2 regions of the Defluviitalea raffinosedens genome follow, and region 1 is predicted to be linked to the other one. Evidence: riboswitches for the same ligand, from Rfam matches in the RefSeq annotation. Region 1 holds a riboswitch; the other holds the start of a gene.

Region 1 (8,211 bases):
TCCACCTTTGTAACCACTAATTTATCTGCATCAGGGTGTTTTTCTACGGACAAAATCTTTCCTACCACAACATTGGAAATTTCTTTGCCCTGTTCTTCATAGGTTTCTACCTTAGAACCGGACATGGTCATAGCTTCTACATAAGTTTTTATATCACAATCAATTGGCGTATAGTCTTTAAGCCAAGACATAGGTATATTCATATCCATACTCCTTTCTAAAATTGATACAAGATTAGAACTGATCTAAGAATCTCACATCGTTTTCTACAAATAAACGTAAGTCTTTTATGCCATATTTACTCATGGCAAGTCTTTCAAGCCCCATTCCAAAGGCAAAACCAGTATATACATCCGGATCAATACCTGCCATTTTAAGTACTTTAGGATGAACCATTCCACAGCCTAAAATTTCAATCCATCCGCTGCCTTTACAAACTCTGCATCCTTCTCCTCCACAGGCTACACAGGCTACGTCCATTTCTGCACTGGGTTCTGTAAATGGGAAGAAGTGTGGTCGGAATCTTACCTTTATCTTATCTCCAAACAATTCTTTTGCGAATACTTCCAATGCTCCCTTAAGGTCTGCAAAAGTAATATTTTTATCAACCACTAGTCCTTCTAATTGATGGAATACTGGAGAGTGCGTAGCATCTACTTCGTCGGAACGATATACCTTCCCCGGACATATAATACGAATCGGTGGTTTTTCATTTTCCATCACTCTCACTTGAATAGGCGATGTAGCGGTACGAAGCATGAAGTTTTTATTAATGTAGAAAGTATCTTGTTCATCTCTTGCGGGATGTTCTGCCGGAATATTTAAAGCTTCGAAATTATAGTATTCGGTTTCTATTTCTGGACCTTCTGCAATCTTATAACCCATTCCAAGGAAAATTTCTTTGATTTCGTCTACAACTAAATTCATAGGATGACGATGCCCCAGATTTCTTTTTCTGCCAGGCATGGTTACATCGATGACTTCGGATTTTAGTTTCATTTCCTGAGCCTTTACTGCCAATATGTTCTTTGCTTCCTCAATTTTTCCTTCAATGGCTTCTCTTACTTCATTGGCCATCTGTCCAATAATCGGGCGTTCTTCTGCACTTAGATCTTTCATTCCTCTTAAAACCTGGGTAAGTTCTCCTTTTTTACCCAAAAACTCAACACGAATCTCATCTAAAGCTTTTAGTTCTTTCACATCTTTTAAACGTTCCATGGCCTGTTGCTTGATGGACTGTAATTTTTCTTTCATAATGAAGCTCCTTTCTATTTACAATCATTTTCACCATACCAATAAAAAGTTTCCTTATTGTATAGGAAATCCGGCGGAATTTCCCATATAATAATAATAAAAAACTCCGTCCCAAAAAGGGACGGAGTTGATCCGCGATACCACCCTAGTTTCTGCAAAATTGCAGACCCTCGAAACCTATAACGGGGGCAACCGGCATTTCTTACTCATATTTTCTCATATTTTCGGAAATGCAGCTCCAGTGGGAATTTCAACAGTGACTGAACCTTAAGAATGCTTTCAGCCGGTGACATTCTCTCTCTTGTAAGGAAGTTCACTATCTACTAAGATTAAATCTACACCTTCACAGCTTTTATCTTTCTCATGCTTTTTTAATTTTTATTTATGTTTTATTTTAGCACATCATTTTTGGTTGTCAAGGGAGAAAAAGCTATTAAAATAGGGGATAAAATATACCCCCATAGTTAAAAATGTCTAATTTGAATTGGTCGGATTACTTTTAAATACTAATGTATAAATTAGCCATCCAATAATAATGAGAGGCACTGCTGCAAAAACAAGGCCTATGGTGCCGAATGTCAAAGCAATGGCTCCTCCAATGAGTCTCATAGCCAGTCCAATCCCTTTCATAAGCAAAGGTAATCCATAATGTACTGCCACAAGTCCTATGATAAAATATAAGAAAATATTTCCAACTCTATTATTCATAACCTTCACACCTTTCTTTTTGTATTGTATTTAGTATTTGCTAAGATATACGAAAAAAAGTAGAAGGAGTATGAAGGCTATGAACTAATTAGAATTTATTTTTTACTAAACCCGTAAACAAGACATCCAATACCAAAACCTATACCACTAAAAATAAAACCAAAACCCATAATTTTAGCTATATTTTTAAGTCGTCGTCTTCTTATAGTATACCAAACAGGAAAATCACATTCCAAATCTATTCGATCTTTCATACGAACACCTCCAATAAATTAATGGTACCACACTTTTCTTGCCTCGAAAAGTCCGAAAGTTTTTATTGTTTATGTAAAACAGCAATGTTCACTAAATATTTATAATTCTACTTTTATATTGTATGACTGAGAACGATAGAACATATCTATTGTATATAGGAAATTTATAGGAGTGTGAATGATATGGCAAAAGAGTTGATTATGGAAAATGATTGTGCGATTTTGTGGTATCATACGGATTACAAAATCGTTCACCACCAGATTAAGAAATACGCTTATGGAAAATGCTTACAAGAAATATTGTTAAAGGGTACTGAACTTTTAAAAACCAAAGGGGCTAAAAAGTGGTTGTCTGATGATAGAAATAACAGTGCACTGACAAAGGCGGACACTGAATGGGGCAATACCGTTTGGTTCCCTCAGACAGTTAAAAGCGGATGGAAGTATTGGGCAATAGTACAGCCAGAAAAGGTAATCGGCCAAATGAATATGAAGAATCTTATTGAGCAGTATGCGAAATATGGTATCACAGCAAAAATGTTTACCGATCCTGATGAAGCTTTAGAGTGGCTAAAAGCGCAATAATCCATGTAAAAATATAACAGCCATAGACTGTTTTAAAGTTTATGGCTGTTTTTTTGACTTATTTTAGTTTTTTGTATTGACTTTTAGCGATCATAAGTTTATCCTTAGCTTAAGAATTAAAAAACTTATATGGAATGAGATAGAGGCGCGATGTGGTACAAGTAATCTATTATATATGACTTGGCGCAGTAATAGATGAAAAGACCAGTCGCCGAAGTTTCGGCTTCCTGCCAAGAGGAGCCGTTGCTGGGCTGTTGCAGAATATGCACCAGACTGTCACTTTTTTTAAAGTGGAGAGCTATCGTTATGTTGAATGAAAAAACATGAGGTACCTCCGTGCCTCATTTTTTTTATTCGTAAATATCATTGATGAAAAGGGAGGGTTATTATGAATCGGAGGAAATTTTTCACACTGCTATCTGTTATAGCACTCATCATTATGACTTTTGCTGTACCCGTTTTTGCTGCGGAAATAGGAGAAGAAGGGTATCAAAGTAATCTCTACGGTACTTTTTGGTCCCTTTTACCTCCAATAATCGCTATTGGCCTGGCTCTTATTACTAAAGAAGTGTATAGTTCACTCTTTATAGGTATTGTTTGCGGATCTTTTATGTATGCAAACTTCAATCCTATTACGGCTTTCACTGCTATGTTTACTGAAGGGTTTATATCATCCCTGGCGGATAGCTGGAATGTGGGGATACTCATTTTCTTAGTGGTTCTGGGAACAATTGTATGTCTGATCAATAAAGCTGGCGGCTCTGCTGCATATGGTCAATGGGCAAGCAAAAAAATCAAGTCAAGAAAAGGTGCTATGCTTTCTACATTCGCCCTCGGTGTTCTGATCTTTGTAGATGACTATTTCAACTGTCTTACTGTTGGAAATGTCATGAGACCTATTACAGACAAGCACAAAGTTTCTCGTGCCAAATTAGCCTACATTGTTGATGCCACCGCTGCTCCCATATGCATGATTGCTCCTATATCTTCATGGGCAGCTGCTGTAACCGGTGTAGTGGAAGGCTATGATGGTCTGGAGCTTTTCATTCGTGCAATACCTTATAATCTTTATTCTTTACTCACCATATTTATGATTATATTCATTACTTTAATGGGAATAGAATATGGTCCGATGAAAAAACATGAAGACAATGCTCTTTTAAAGAATGACCTTTATACAACCCCCGATCGTCCTTTTGAAGGGCAAGATGTAGAAGTATCTGCCGGAAAAGGTAAAGTAAAGGATTTGATCATTCCTGTAGTCATTTTAATTGCTTTTTGTATATTAGGTATGGTTTATACAGGTGGTATTTTAGAAGGTGTCAATGTTGTCGATGCTTTCGCGAACTGTGATGCTTCTCTGGGACTGTCACTGGGTTCTTCCCTGGCACTGATTGTTATCATGGTATATTATATGGCACGTAAAGTGCTTAGCTTCAATGACTGTATGGAATGTTTCCCTAATGGATTTAAAGCCATGGTTCCGGCTATTCTGATTCTTACTTTTGCCTGGACATTAAGTGGAACGACAAGTCTTCTCGGTGCCAAAGAATTCGTAAGCGGTATTTTTGCAGGTAGCGCAGCAGGTTTTAAAATATTCCTCCCAGCAATTGTATTTATTGTGGCTACGGGGATGTCCTTTGCAACCGGTACATCCTGGGGGACCTTCGGTATTTTGCTGCCAATCGTAGTTGCAGTAGGTCTTGACCCTGAATTATTGGTTATTTCTATTTCAGCTTGTCTTGCCGGAGCTGTATGCGGTGACCACTGCTCCCCTATTTCAGATACAACCATTATGTCTTCTACAGGGGCTATGTGTAACCATATTAACCATGTTTCCACCCAGCTTCCTTACGCATTGACTGTGGCGGCTGTATCTTTTGTGGGCTATATCCTTGCAGGGTTCATTCAATCTGCATGGATTATACTTCTAATATCGATTGCCATGTTATGTGTAGTTCTTTTGGGCATCAAAACATTAACAACAAATAAAGCGAATGCATAGAAGTCTTGATCTAAAAATTTTGGCGGCTGTTACATAACAGCCGCCTTTTTTGTTTTCCAAACCATAAATCCTATAAAGAACCCTATAAATGCCGGCAATATCCAGCCAAATCCATAATCAAAACCCGGTAAAAATCCATGGGCAAAATTCATAATAGACTTTATAACTGCATTGTTTTGTAAAGGTTCAGGAAGTGCTTTACACAAGTCAAAAAATGCAGCCACACCAGTAAATCCGGTTGTCCATTTGTAAACATCACTCTGCTTATGAATCAACGGAGCCAATAAAGATAGCAAAATCAAAGTAATCGCCAATGGATAAAGAAACATCAATACTGGTACTGATAGCTGAATAATGTTGGTTAAGCCAAAATTAGCAATAATAAATGAGAAAACTGTAAATAAAATCGCATAATTTCTATAAGAAATGGAATTGGGGAACATTGCACTAAACATTTCAGCACAGGAAGTAATGAGTCCAATAGCTGTTTTTAAACATGCAACCCCGACAATACCAGCCAATAAGGCTTTCCCAATTACCCCAAAATAATGTTCACTTACCAGAGATAAAATCGCCCCTCCATTATCAGCACGATTCACACTTCCAAGACTTGTAGCTCCCATATAAGCTAATGAAGCATAAATAAGTCCCATGCCAATCACACTGACCAATCCTGATTTGCAGGCTTCAATGGCAATGAAATGAGATTTGGTGACTCCTAATTTTCTTATGTTTGAAATAATGATAATGGCAAATGCCAAAGAAGCTAAAGCATCCATCGTATTATAACCATCAAGTAAGCCGGTAAACAAGGCCTGAGTCATGTAATTTTCCTGTGGAGGATACTGACTTACCTGACCCATCGGCTTTACATAAGTGGCAATGAGTAAAATCGATAAAAGCACCAGAAAAATTGGTGTAAGATATTTACCAACCCAGTCCAGAATGCGGCCTGGCCGCAAAGAAAAATAAAGGGTCAGCAAAAAGAAAATCAATGAAAAAATGAGTAGCCCTATTTTTAATTGTTCCTTGGGAATAAAAGGATTCATTCCTACTTCGAAAGCAACCGTCGCTGTTCGCGGTATAGCAAATAAAGGGCCAATGGTCAGATATAATGCACAAGTAAAGAATATGGAATATTTAACATGAACGGGCTTTGCCATATCAAATAAACTTTCACTTTCAGAAAGTGCTGATGCCATAATCCCAAATATAGGCAATCCTACTCCTGTGATTAAAAAACCAATGGTAGCCCATAGGGAGTTGCTTCCGGCATCTTGTCCCATTTTTACGGGGAAAATCAAATTACCTGCCCCAAAAAACAGTCCAAATAATAGTGAGCCGATCAGTAAATTTTGATGAAAACTGAGTTTTTCTTTCATGAATTTTCCCCCTGAATCTTTAGTTCCTTTTGCCCTTGTTTGACAAAAACATTTCAATTTTTATTTCTTTCATCATTTAAACTATTTTATTATATTACAATATGTAGAATCGTAAAAGTCATTTTGTGTAACCTTTTTAATATTTTTTCCCTTTTCTAAGCAAGATATAATTTTTTATTTCATAAAAACTTTTTTTCTATTTCTAAAAGCTTTTCTTTAATATCCAATCCTCCACCATAACCGACCAATTTGCCATTGGCCCCGATTACCCGATGACAGGGAATAAAAATAGGAATAGGATTTCTGTTATTTGCCATGCCTACTGCTCGACAAGCCCTGGGATTCCCTATTCCTTCCGCTATATCTTTATAACTGCAGGTTGTTCCATAAGGAATTTTCTTAAGAGCTTCCCAGACTTTTTGTTGAAATGCTGTTCCCTTTGGCTGAAGAGGTAAATCAAAATTTTTCCTTTTTCCCTTTAAATACTCTTGTAATTGTTCACTGGCCATTTTTAACAAGGATGTTTCTGTAAGTTCTATATCCTTGGGAAGATTTTCCCCAAAACATACACAAGTAATAGCTTTTCCATTTTCCATAATCCCAATCATCCCGATCTTAGTATCATAATAAAATCCTCTTTCCATAAACTTCCCTCCATTTATACCTTTTAATATATTCTACTGTATTCGTTACATTTTGTCCTTTAGTAAAAACCTTTAATCTGTTCCCTATATAATATTATTAAATTGTTGATTATTTGCATATTGTGATACTAATAAAAATTATTAATTGTTCAATTATGTCAAATTGATTTAATTTCATTAATTTGTTATAATAATTGTGCACAATTTTTTCAAAAGGGGGCTAAACAAATGAAAGCAGCAGTTTTATATAATGCAAAAGATTTACGTGTAGAAGAAGTAAAAGAACCCAATCCATTGTCTCATCAAGTCAAGGTAAAAGTAGAGTGGGGTGGAATATGCGGCAGTGATCTTCATGCTTATTTACAAGGATTAGCAACAGAGCCACATCCTATTGGAAAACAAGAACCTCCGTTTATCCTTGGTCACGAATTTTCAGGTACAATTGTTGAAATCGGCGATGGAATAAGAAAGTACAAAGTTGGTGACAGAGTTGTAGTTGAGCCTCTACTATACTGTGGAGAATGTTATGCATGCAAAATAGGGTACTACAACCAATGCAGCCAAGTGGGATTTATTGGACTAAACCGTGATGGTGGATTTGCTGAATACGCAATTGTAGATGAAAATATGCTTCATCTGCTTCCAGACAATGTATCTTTTGAAGAAGGTGCTTTGGTAGAGCCAGCAGCCGTTGCACTCCACGCAGTAAGAGAAAGCAAATTAAAGCCAGGGGATTCTGTAGCCATATTTGGAGCCGGCCCTATTGGATTATTAGCATTATTATGTGCAAAAGCGGCAGGAGCCACAAAGATTATTGTAGTGGATTTATCCCAGGAAAGACTGGCTAAAGCAAAAGAATTAGGCGCTACAACCATTATTGACGGACATCGGGATGATATTGTTCAAACAATACTCCAGTTAACCAATGGCGGAGCAAATGTTGCATATGAATGTGCCGGAGCACAAGCTACGATGGCCAATGCAATTGCTTCGGTAAGGCAACGTGGCCAAGTCATGGCAATTGCTGTTTATTCAAAACCAGTGAATGTAGATATGGGACAAGTCCTGTATAAAGCTATTGACCTTACATCAACCCTGGCATATCGACATGTTTTCCCTGAAGTGATTGATATGATCTCTACAGGCAGATTGGATGTTAAACCCGTAATCACCAAAAAGATAGCCCTCGATGATATTGTTGAAGAAGGATTTAATCCTCTCCTTAACGATGTTAAACAAGCAAAAATTTTGGTAAGACCTTAACAAATTTTATATATAAAAGCCGAAAGTGCTGATTATATCAGCACTTTCGGCTTTTATTTTTTTGCAGCAAATATTTATAGCAAAGATATTTCTTAACTTTAATTTCATCACAAAAT
Region 2 (8,211 bases), on a different contig from region 1:
TAAACCTTCGTTAAGAGCTGCTTCTACCCAGAAGGATACCATTCTATGTACTACTTGTTTTAAGGAGTATTCATATCCTCTGTCGTTAGGGACTCCTTTTTTTCTAAAATATTTACTCGCAATAATATCGCAGGCAGATTGCGAATAGTGCTCAGGAAATTCGACATTTTCCATATTGGTTATGACTTTTCCTGTATTATAGTCCATGATTCTTATATCAACGGTTTTCCATTGAAATAAATCATAAACTGTTTTAGATGAGTTTTCTAATTCTTTTGTGTAATGGCGAAAAAGTAAATTACTAAGATTCATTATTGCTTCCTCCACAATTTGGATATAGTGTACTATATATTGTATCATTATTTTAAAAATATGCAATATCTAGTTCGATATTTCATTTAAATAGTTGCTTTTTTGGTTCTATCCACTTTACCAATTGATTCATATATAGTCAGAAATTCAAGACAGATTTTGACGAAATATATACATAACTATAAGTCATAATACGAAAACTAGTAGTATCGAATTTTGACAAAAAAGGAGCTTTTATATGGTGAAAGTAGGCATACTTGGAAACCATGGAAAAACGGCTGCTGTTAATCTTTTGGCTCAATTGTGTAAAAGTTCGGGAATGAAAGTCAGTGTACTTAAAGAGAACTTAAGTACTTGGCTTCATAATAAAGAAATTACTTTTCAAGAGTATATTCACGCATTAAGTAAAAGTAATATAGAAATGCTTATTGTTAAAATTACCGAAGAAGGGCTTGTTAACAACTGGTTTTCCAATGTTGATTTTGATGTTCTGATCTACACCATGGGAAGAACTGAGGAAGATTATAACTACAATGCCTTGTATTCTGAAGAGAGAAAACTTTTTTTTACACTGGCTAAAGATGCTGTAAGTATAGTCAATGTAGATGACAGAAGTGTATTTAAATTATTAAAGGGTAATAAAACTCATTTGATTACTTATGGCTTTAATCCCAAAGCAAGTATAACGGCTTCCAGTATACAGGAGGACGAGTTTAGCAGACGGGTTCAATGTTGTGTGCAAAGGACGATAACAACTTTCAGCGGCAGAGAATTGGAACCCCAGGAGTTTTCTGTTACATTACCTCTCAAAAACGATCAGGAAGTTTATAGTGCGTTGGCAGCTATTACTGCTGCATTGATTAATGATGTTGCGATTCCGAATAAAATACTTATAAAAAAATACTTCTAAAAAGAGAAAATAGGGAATAAAGATGATAATGATAGAAAAAGCAATTAAAGAACATAAGGATAATAAGGGAGAGGTGAGAGTAGTGACTGAGCATCTTGTGCAAAACAACCAGGTAACGATTGTAGGGAAAGTGGTTGAAGATATCAAATTTAGCCATCGAGTTTATGGAGAGGGGTTTTATACTTTTTTAGTAGAGATACCTCGCTTAAGTGAGATTTCAGATACACTTCCTGTAACGATTTCGGAACGTCTTCTGGCGGATAAGAAAGAATTGTTAAATGAGGTCGTTGAAATCCAGGGACAGTTTCGTTCGTACAATCAATATGATCAAGGTAAAAACCGATTGATTCTTACGATTTTTACACTTGATATCAAATTTTTGGAAAATCAGGATGAAATAAAATATGTCAATCAAATATTCCTGGATGGTTTCATCTGCAAAGATCCCATTTACAGAACAACCCCTTTTGGAAGGGAAATAACAGATATGTTGCTTGCTGTTAATCGATCCTATCATAAGTCCGATTATATTCCCTGCATTGCCTGGGGAAGAAATGCAAAATACGCACAGTATTTGAAAGTAGGGGATCATTTAAAAGTATGGGGAAGAATTCAGAGTCGAAGTTACCAAAAGAAGCTGGAGAGTGGAGAAGTGATTTCTAAGGTTGCTTATGAGGTTTCCATTTCAAAAATGGAAATAGATCAAGATAATAATAAGCAAGATGAAATTATCAATGATTTAAGCAATTCATAATGACAGGAACATGAAAGACATCTTTTTATTCTGATTATAAAAAGATGTTTTTCTTTGTTATGGACAAAGATATGAAATTATAATTGAAATCGTAGGAACATAATACTATAATGGGAAGGTGAGGTGAAAACGATGAATTTAGGATTGATTCAAGTTTATTACGGCGAAGGAAAAGGTAAAACAACGGCAGCCATTGGACAAGGAATAAGGGCTATTGGACAAGGCTTAAAAGTGATTATGATACAGTTCTTAAAATCTTCTTCGACTGGAGAACTTGAAACATTAAAAAAGTTGGAACCAGATTTTAAGGTATTTCGTTTTGAAAAGCCCCGGGATTTTTTCTGGAATCTCAATGAAGAAGAAAAGAAAGAATTAAAAACGGAAATTATAAATGGCATTAATTTTGCTAAGAAAGTCCTGGATACAAGAGAATGTGACATACTCATATTAGATGAGGTATTAGCAACGATAGAAAATAATATAATCAGCGAAAAGGAAATATGTGATCTGTTAGACCGTAAGCCGCAAGAAATAGAAGTCATACTTACGGGGAGAAGACTTCCAGAAGGGGTTAAAGAAAGAGCAGATTACATATCTGAAATCAAAGCAGTTAAACATCCTTTTAATCAAGGAATTGCAGCAAGAAAAGGAATAGAATTTTAAAGGAACGCCTGAGGGCGTTCCTTATTTATTGATTAATCAGATGATCCATATTATATAATCCAGGAGCTTTACCTGCTAAGAATTTTGCGGCTTTTAGGGCGCCTACAGCAAACACCTCTTTTGACATTGCTGTATGATTTAATTCAATGATTTCATCTTTTCCGGCAAAAATGACAGAGTGTTCACCCACAATAGTACCGCCTCTTACAGCATGAATACCTATTTCTTTCTTGTCGCGTTTTTTGCGCTCAGAATGACGATCATACTTGTATGTGTATTGATGATCCAATGCCTCGTTGATGGCATCTGCCAATGCAAGGGCAGTGCCACTGGGAGCATCTATTTTTTGGTTATGATGCTTTTCAATAATTTCAATATCGAAATTCGCATCAGATAGTATTTCAGATGCACGTTTTACAAGGCTGATTAATAAATTAATTCCGAGGGACATATTGGCAGAAAAGAAAATGGGGATTTTCTTTGCGGATTTTTTAATAAGGTCTATCATGTCTTCTGACAATCCTGTAGTACATATAACCACAGGAAGCTGTTTTACAAGGGCATATTCTAACAGAGGTTTCACCGCCGTTGCAGTAGAAAAGTCGATGATTACATCCGCATGAATATCGCAGTCATCAATTTTGTTGAAAACCGGATAGGGATTTGATTTGCTTACATTCGGATCAATTCCTGCCGCGATCATGCAATCTTCACTGTCATCAACCAGTGAAGAAATGACTTGACCCATTTTTCCGTTACAGCCGTGCATAATGATTTTTATCATATATAATCTCCTTTCGAAAAAAGTGCAGGGGAAAAATACCTCTGCACTTTTTAGTCTATCCAAGTAATCCTGCGTTTTTCATTTCTTTTTTCAGTAGTTCTAAATGATCATCTTCGATAGTAGTAAGAGGCATTCTGCAAGCACCAACAGGATAGCCTATAAGTTCCAGCGCTGCCTTAACCGGAATAGGATTTACTTCAGAAAATAGAGCTTTTACTAAAGGAATCATTTGAATCTGAATTTTTCTGCTTTCTTCAACGTTTCCGTTTAAATATTCCATAACCATATCATGGGTTTGCTTTGGTGCTACATTTGCAAGAACAGATATGACACCTTTTCCGCCCAGAGAAAGGATGGGAACGATTTGATCGTCGTTTCCGGAATATACATCTAATTTATCTTCGCATAAATTAATTATTTCTGCAACTTGAGAAATATTTCCACTGGCTTCTTTAATTGCTACAATTGTATCTATTTTAGATAATTCATAAGCGGTTTTTGGAGTAATATTCAAGCCGGTCCTTGAAGGAACATTATATAAAATAAGAGGAATATCTACTTTTTTAGCAATGTAAGTATAATGTTCTATTAGCCCCTTTTGAGTGGTTTTATTATAGTACGGAGTAACCAGAAGGCAGGCATCCGCCCCTAATTCTTTTGCTTTTTTGGTCAAAAAAACACCATATTCAGTATCATTACTGCCTGTTCCGGCTATAACGGGAACCCGTTTATTTACCCTATCCACAGTATATCGAATACATTCTAAATGCTCATGATCATTTAAAGTAGAAGATTCTCCAGTGGTACCACAGATAATGATACTATCAGTCTGATTCTGAATTTGAAATTCTATAAGATCTCCGAGAAGATCAAAGTTAATATCACCGTTTTCTTTAAAAGGGGTAACGATTGCAACGCCAGAACCTCTGAAAATCTCCATAATAATCATCCTTTCTTATTGCATGTCTTTAATTAATAATTCTGCAATCTGAACAGCATTAGATGCAGCACCTTTTCTGATATTATCCGCAACAACCCAAAGGTTCACGCCGCTTTCAACACTTTCATCTCTGCGAATTCGTCCAACAAACACTTCGTCTTTTCCAGTAGCATTAGCAGCCAGAGGATATACATTATTTGCCGGATCATCCTGTACAACGACTCCAGGTGCTTTTTTCAAGACTTCTACTAATTCATTAAGTTCAAAAGGCTTTTCAAATTCAACATTAATAGATTCACTATGGCTGTTAAATACAGGTACACGAACTGTAGTAGCCGTAATTCTTAAATTGTTGTCATGAAGAATTTTTCTTGTTTCCTGAATCATTTTAATTTCTTCTTTTGTATAACCATTCTCTGTAAACACGTCTATATGTGGAAGACAGTTATTAGCTATCGGATGAGGAAATTTCTTTGGAGGGTTTCCTTTTAGTCCTTCTTCAAGATCTGTCCAGCCACCCATACCTGCACCGGAAACTGCCTGATAAGTTGAATAAACAATGCGTTTAATAGTATAATATTCATGTAAAGGTTTTAATGCTACAACTGCCTGAATCGTAGAGCAATTTGGATTAGCAATGATTCCTTTATTGAGTTTAATATCTTCAGGATTAACTTCAGGAACTACAAGAGGCACTTCAGGATCCATTCTCCAGGCAGAGCTGTTATCTACTACAACACAGCCTTTGCTGGCAGCAATTGGAGCGTATTTGAGACTGGTACCCCCCCCGGCTGAAAATAGAGCAATATCGATTCCGCGGTCGAAAGAGGTTTCAGTCAATTCTTCAACTGTGTATTCTTTACCTTTAAAAGTCAATTTGCTTCCAGCGGAACGCGCTGAAGCAAAAAGATAAAAGTTTTCGATTGGGAGATCTTTTTCTTCAAGTACCTTTAGAAAAGTCCTTCCAACCATTCCAGTAGCACCCACAACAGCTAAATTAATCTTTTTCATTAATAATCCTCCTTAAATTTATTTAAAATCATTTAATGTTTGTTTAATAATTTTGGGAAAATAAAAAAGCTGGCATGAGCCAACTGTGAATGTGATTGTATAGCAGCTATATAAATCTATATAACCAAATACAAACCCTTTCACAGATAGCTCTCCATCAGTAATATTATAACACTACTGATGACAGTCGTGCAGTTATTCACTGCAAAACCAGGACGAAAAACTGCAGGATTTTTCTCCTTCGGCATTTTCCCCTTTCTATATACTTCATCTGTACCTACATACATCCATATATATACTCTTGAAAAATGCGCCTCTATCCTGTGAAGCTTATGAAGTTTTATATATAATATCACTCAATTTTGAATATGTCAAATATTTTTCGAAACATTTTCCAATTCTAATGTATATTTTACTTTAGACCTATACATACTTCTTAATGTAAGGAGTGATGAGATGAGTAAGGGAACGAAAGAAACTAAGAAAAATAAGCCTATGACGGAAGATGATAAACTGAAATATGAAATTGCATCCGAACTCGGTTTATTGGATAAGGTTAAAGAAGGTGGATGGAAGTCCTTAACGGCAAAGGAAACTGGTCGCATTGGCGGTTTAATGACAAAAAGAAAAAAAGAAATGAAACAACAGGCTCAGAATTAATTCTGGGCCTGTTGCAATTTTCGACCATTGTTTTATAATAATTGAGTGCAAAAATGGTGATAAGTCTAAGGCAGGAAGGTGAAATGGTGGAAGCATATCAGAGTTTTGCTCAGGTATATGATTTATTCATGAAGGAAGTTCCTTATGATGAATGGGTTGAATATATTGAAGAAATTTGGGGAAAATTTGGTTGTGATCCTAAATTGGTGGCAGAATTAGGCTGTGGAACAGGAAACATGACAACGCTTTTTGCTAAAAAAGGCATTGAGATGATTGGAATAGATGTGTCGGAAGATATGCTTTCCATAGCGAGAGAAAAAGCATTGAAAAACAATGTGGATATTCTCTATCTCCATCAAGATATGAGAGAATTTGAATTATACGGAACAGTCGATTGTATTATCAGTGTCTGTGACAGTCTAAATTATATTACAGATCGGGAAGGATTGCTTCAAACCTTTAAATGGGTCAATAATTATCTTAACCCCAAAGGGCTTTTTATTTTTGATCTAAATACAGAATATAAGTATAAATACATCTTGGGGGAAAATACTTTTGCAGAAAATTTGGATGAAGCTGCTTATATTTGGGATAATTATTACAGTGAAGAAGATGGCATTAATGAGTATCAGCTTACGCTTTTTATAAAACAGCCAGAGAAGGATTATTATTCAAAATTTGAAGAAATTCATTATGAAAGGATGTATTCCATAGAAGATATAAAGAGTTTGGTTGAAGAAGCAGGAATGGAGTTTTTAGCTGTATATGATGCATATACTTTTGAAGATCCCAAGGAAAACAGTGACAGGATTTATTTCGTTGTAAGAGAAAAAGGAAAGTAACTTAGCAGGAGGTTAAATATATGGAAGATTACATTATTCGTGCAACAGACGCAAAAAAGCAAATTCGAGCATTTGGAGCAGTGACGACTCATCTTGTTGATGAAGCAAGTAAAATTCATGGAACAAGTCCTGTTGTATCGGCTGCATTAGGGAGATTATTAACAGCTGCAACGATGATGGGTCAAATGTTAAAAGGAGAAAAAGATTTACTTACCCTTCAGATTAAAGGAAATGGTCCTTTACGGGGGCTTGTAGTGACTGCTGACAGAAACGGAAATGTTAAGGGTTATCCGTATAATTCTGTTGTAGATCTTCCTTTAAATTCTATTGGGAAATTGGATGTAAGCACGGCTATAGGACAAGGTTCCCTTACGGTGATTAAAGATTTGGGCTTAAGAGAACCTTATGTTGGTCAGATCAGTTTAGTCTCGGGAGAAATTGCAGAAGATTTAACGTATTATTTTGCAAGCTCTGAGCAGATTCCTTCGGCTGTTGCCCTTGGAGTATTAGTCGACAGAGATTTTTCTATTAAACAAGCTGGAGGATTTATCGTCCAACTTTTACCTGAAGCAGAAGAAGAGACAGTTCAAAATTTAGAAAACAGATTAAAAAGTATTTCGTCAGTAACGCAGCTTTTGGAAGAAGGAAAAGGCCCAGAAGACATTCTTAAGCTTATACTGGGAGATATTATAATAATGGATAAGATACCAACACAATTTCATTGTAATTGCTCGAGGGAAAGGGTAGAAAAAGCATTAGTGAGCATTGGAGTGAAAGATTTGCAGGAAATTTTGGATCAAGACCATCGAACGGAATTAAAATGCCATTTTTGTAATAGAACCTATGTCTTTGAAGAAAGTGATTTGAAAAAAATTATTGAGGATTTAAGTCGATAATTGTCCTTATTTATCATATGTGGTAAAATAACCTTAATCCTACAAAGAAAGAAGTACAATGGAGACTTTTCCAAATCTACAAGGACAATGTAACCCGAGTTTTGTTGTTGCATATACTATTAACGATAGAATACCTCAGTTGGAAGGTAGCCTTAGCATCTAGGTGGGAGGAATTCTTATGAAAGAGAGTGACCATTTATGATTGTGCTTACCATAGGGGCTTATACGAATATAAGTAAAATTAAAGAGTACATTAGTTTAGAGTTTGAAAAAATAACACCAAAAGCTTTAATTCCCACCTATACTATTGCGAAAAAAGGGGATATAGATTTTTTATATTATGAGATTGATGATGATGTACTAGCTCAAAACTACAACTTTTTTTTCAGTGATGCATTGAAGTTGCATGCAACCAGTGCTTTGACAAATCTCATTATGG

What was found. Region 1 has a riboswitch for lysine ahead of JOD07_RS05845 (Na+/H+ antiporter NhaC family protein). Riboswitches for the same ligand answer to the same signal wherever they lie in the genome.
Region 2: it holds a riboswitch for lysine, as region 1 does, so the genes downstream of both, JOD07_RS14130 (aspartate-semialdehyde dehydrogenase) here and JOD07_RS05845 (Na+/H+ antiporter NhaC family protein) in region 1, are expected to answer to the same signal.

Annotation. Positions count from the first base shown of each region.
Region 1 covers NZ_JAFBEP010000005.1:93,922-102,132, forward strand. Annotated here, with positions in the region: gene pheT (phenylalanine--tRNA ligase subunit beta) at 1-203, opposite strand, end outside; gene pheS (phenylalanine--tRNA ligase subunit alpha) at 235-1,254, opposite strand; T-box leader at 1,369-1,610, opposite strand; gene JOD07_RS05830 (hypothetical protein) at 1,729-1,962, opposite strand; gene JOD07_RS05835 (hypothetical protein) at 2,058-2,216, opposite strand; gene JOD07_RS05840 (hypothetical protein) at 2,400-2,801, shown strand; lysine riboswitch at 2,934-3,110, shown strand; gene JOD07_RS05845 (Na+/H+ antiporter NhaC family protein) at 3,190-4,806, shown strand; gene brnQ (branched-chain amino acid transport system II carrier protein) at 4,836-6,188, opposite strand; gene JOD07_RS05855 (methylated-DNA--[protein]-cysteine S-methyltransferase) at 6,368-6,832, opposite strand; gene JOD07_RS05860 (2,3-butanediol dehydrogenase) at 7,061-8,095, shown strand.
Region 2 covers NZ_JAFBEP010000028.1:5,080-13,290, reverse strand. Annotated here, with positions in the region: gene JOD07_RS14160 (vitamin B12-dependent ribonucleotide reductase) at 1-312, opposite strand, end outside; gene JOD07_RS14155 (Mur ligase family protein) at 551-1,222, shown strand; gene JOD07_RS14150 (single-stranded DNA-binding protein) at 1,251-1,976, shown strand; gene JOD07_RS14145 (cob(I)yrinic acid a,c-diamide adenosyltransferase) at 2,109-2,639, shown strand; gene dapB (4-hydroxy-tetrahydrodipicolinate reductase) at 2,665-3,423, opposite strand; gene dapA (4-hydroxy-tetrahydrodipicolinate synthase) at 3,479-4,363, opposite strand; gene JOD07_RS14130 (aspartate-semialdehyde dehydrogenase) at 4,379-5,374, opposite strand; lysine riboswitch at 5,514-5,701, opposite strand; gene JOD07_RS14125 (small, acid-soluble spore protein, alpha/beta type) at 5,831-6,034, shown strand; gene JOD07_RS14120 (class I SAM-dependent DNA methyltransferase) at 6,121-6,876, shown strand; gene hslO (Hsp33 family molecular chaperone HslO) at 6,897-7,772, shown strand; gene ytxC (putative sporulation protein YtxC) at 7,971-8,211, shown strand, end outside.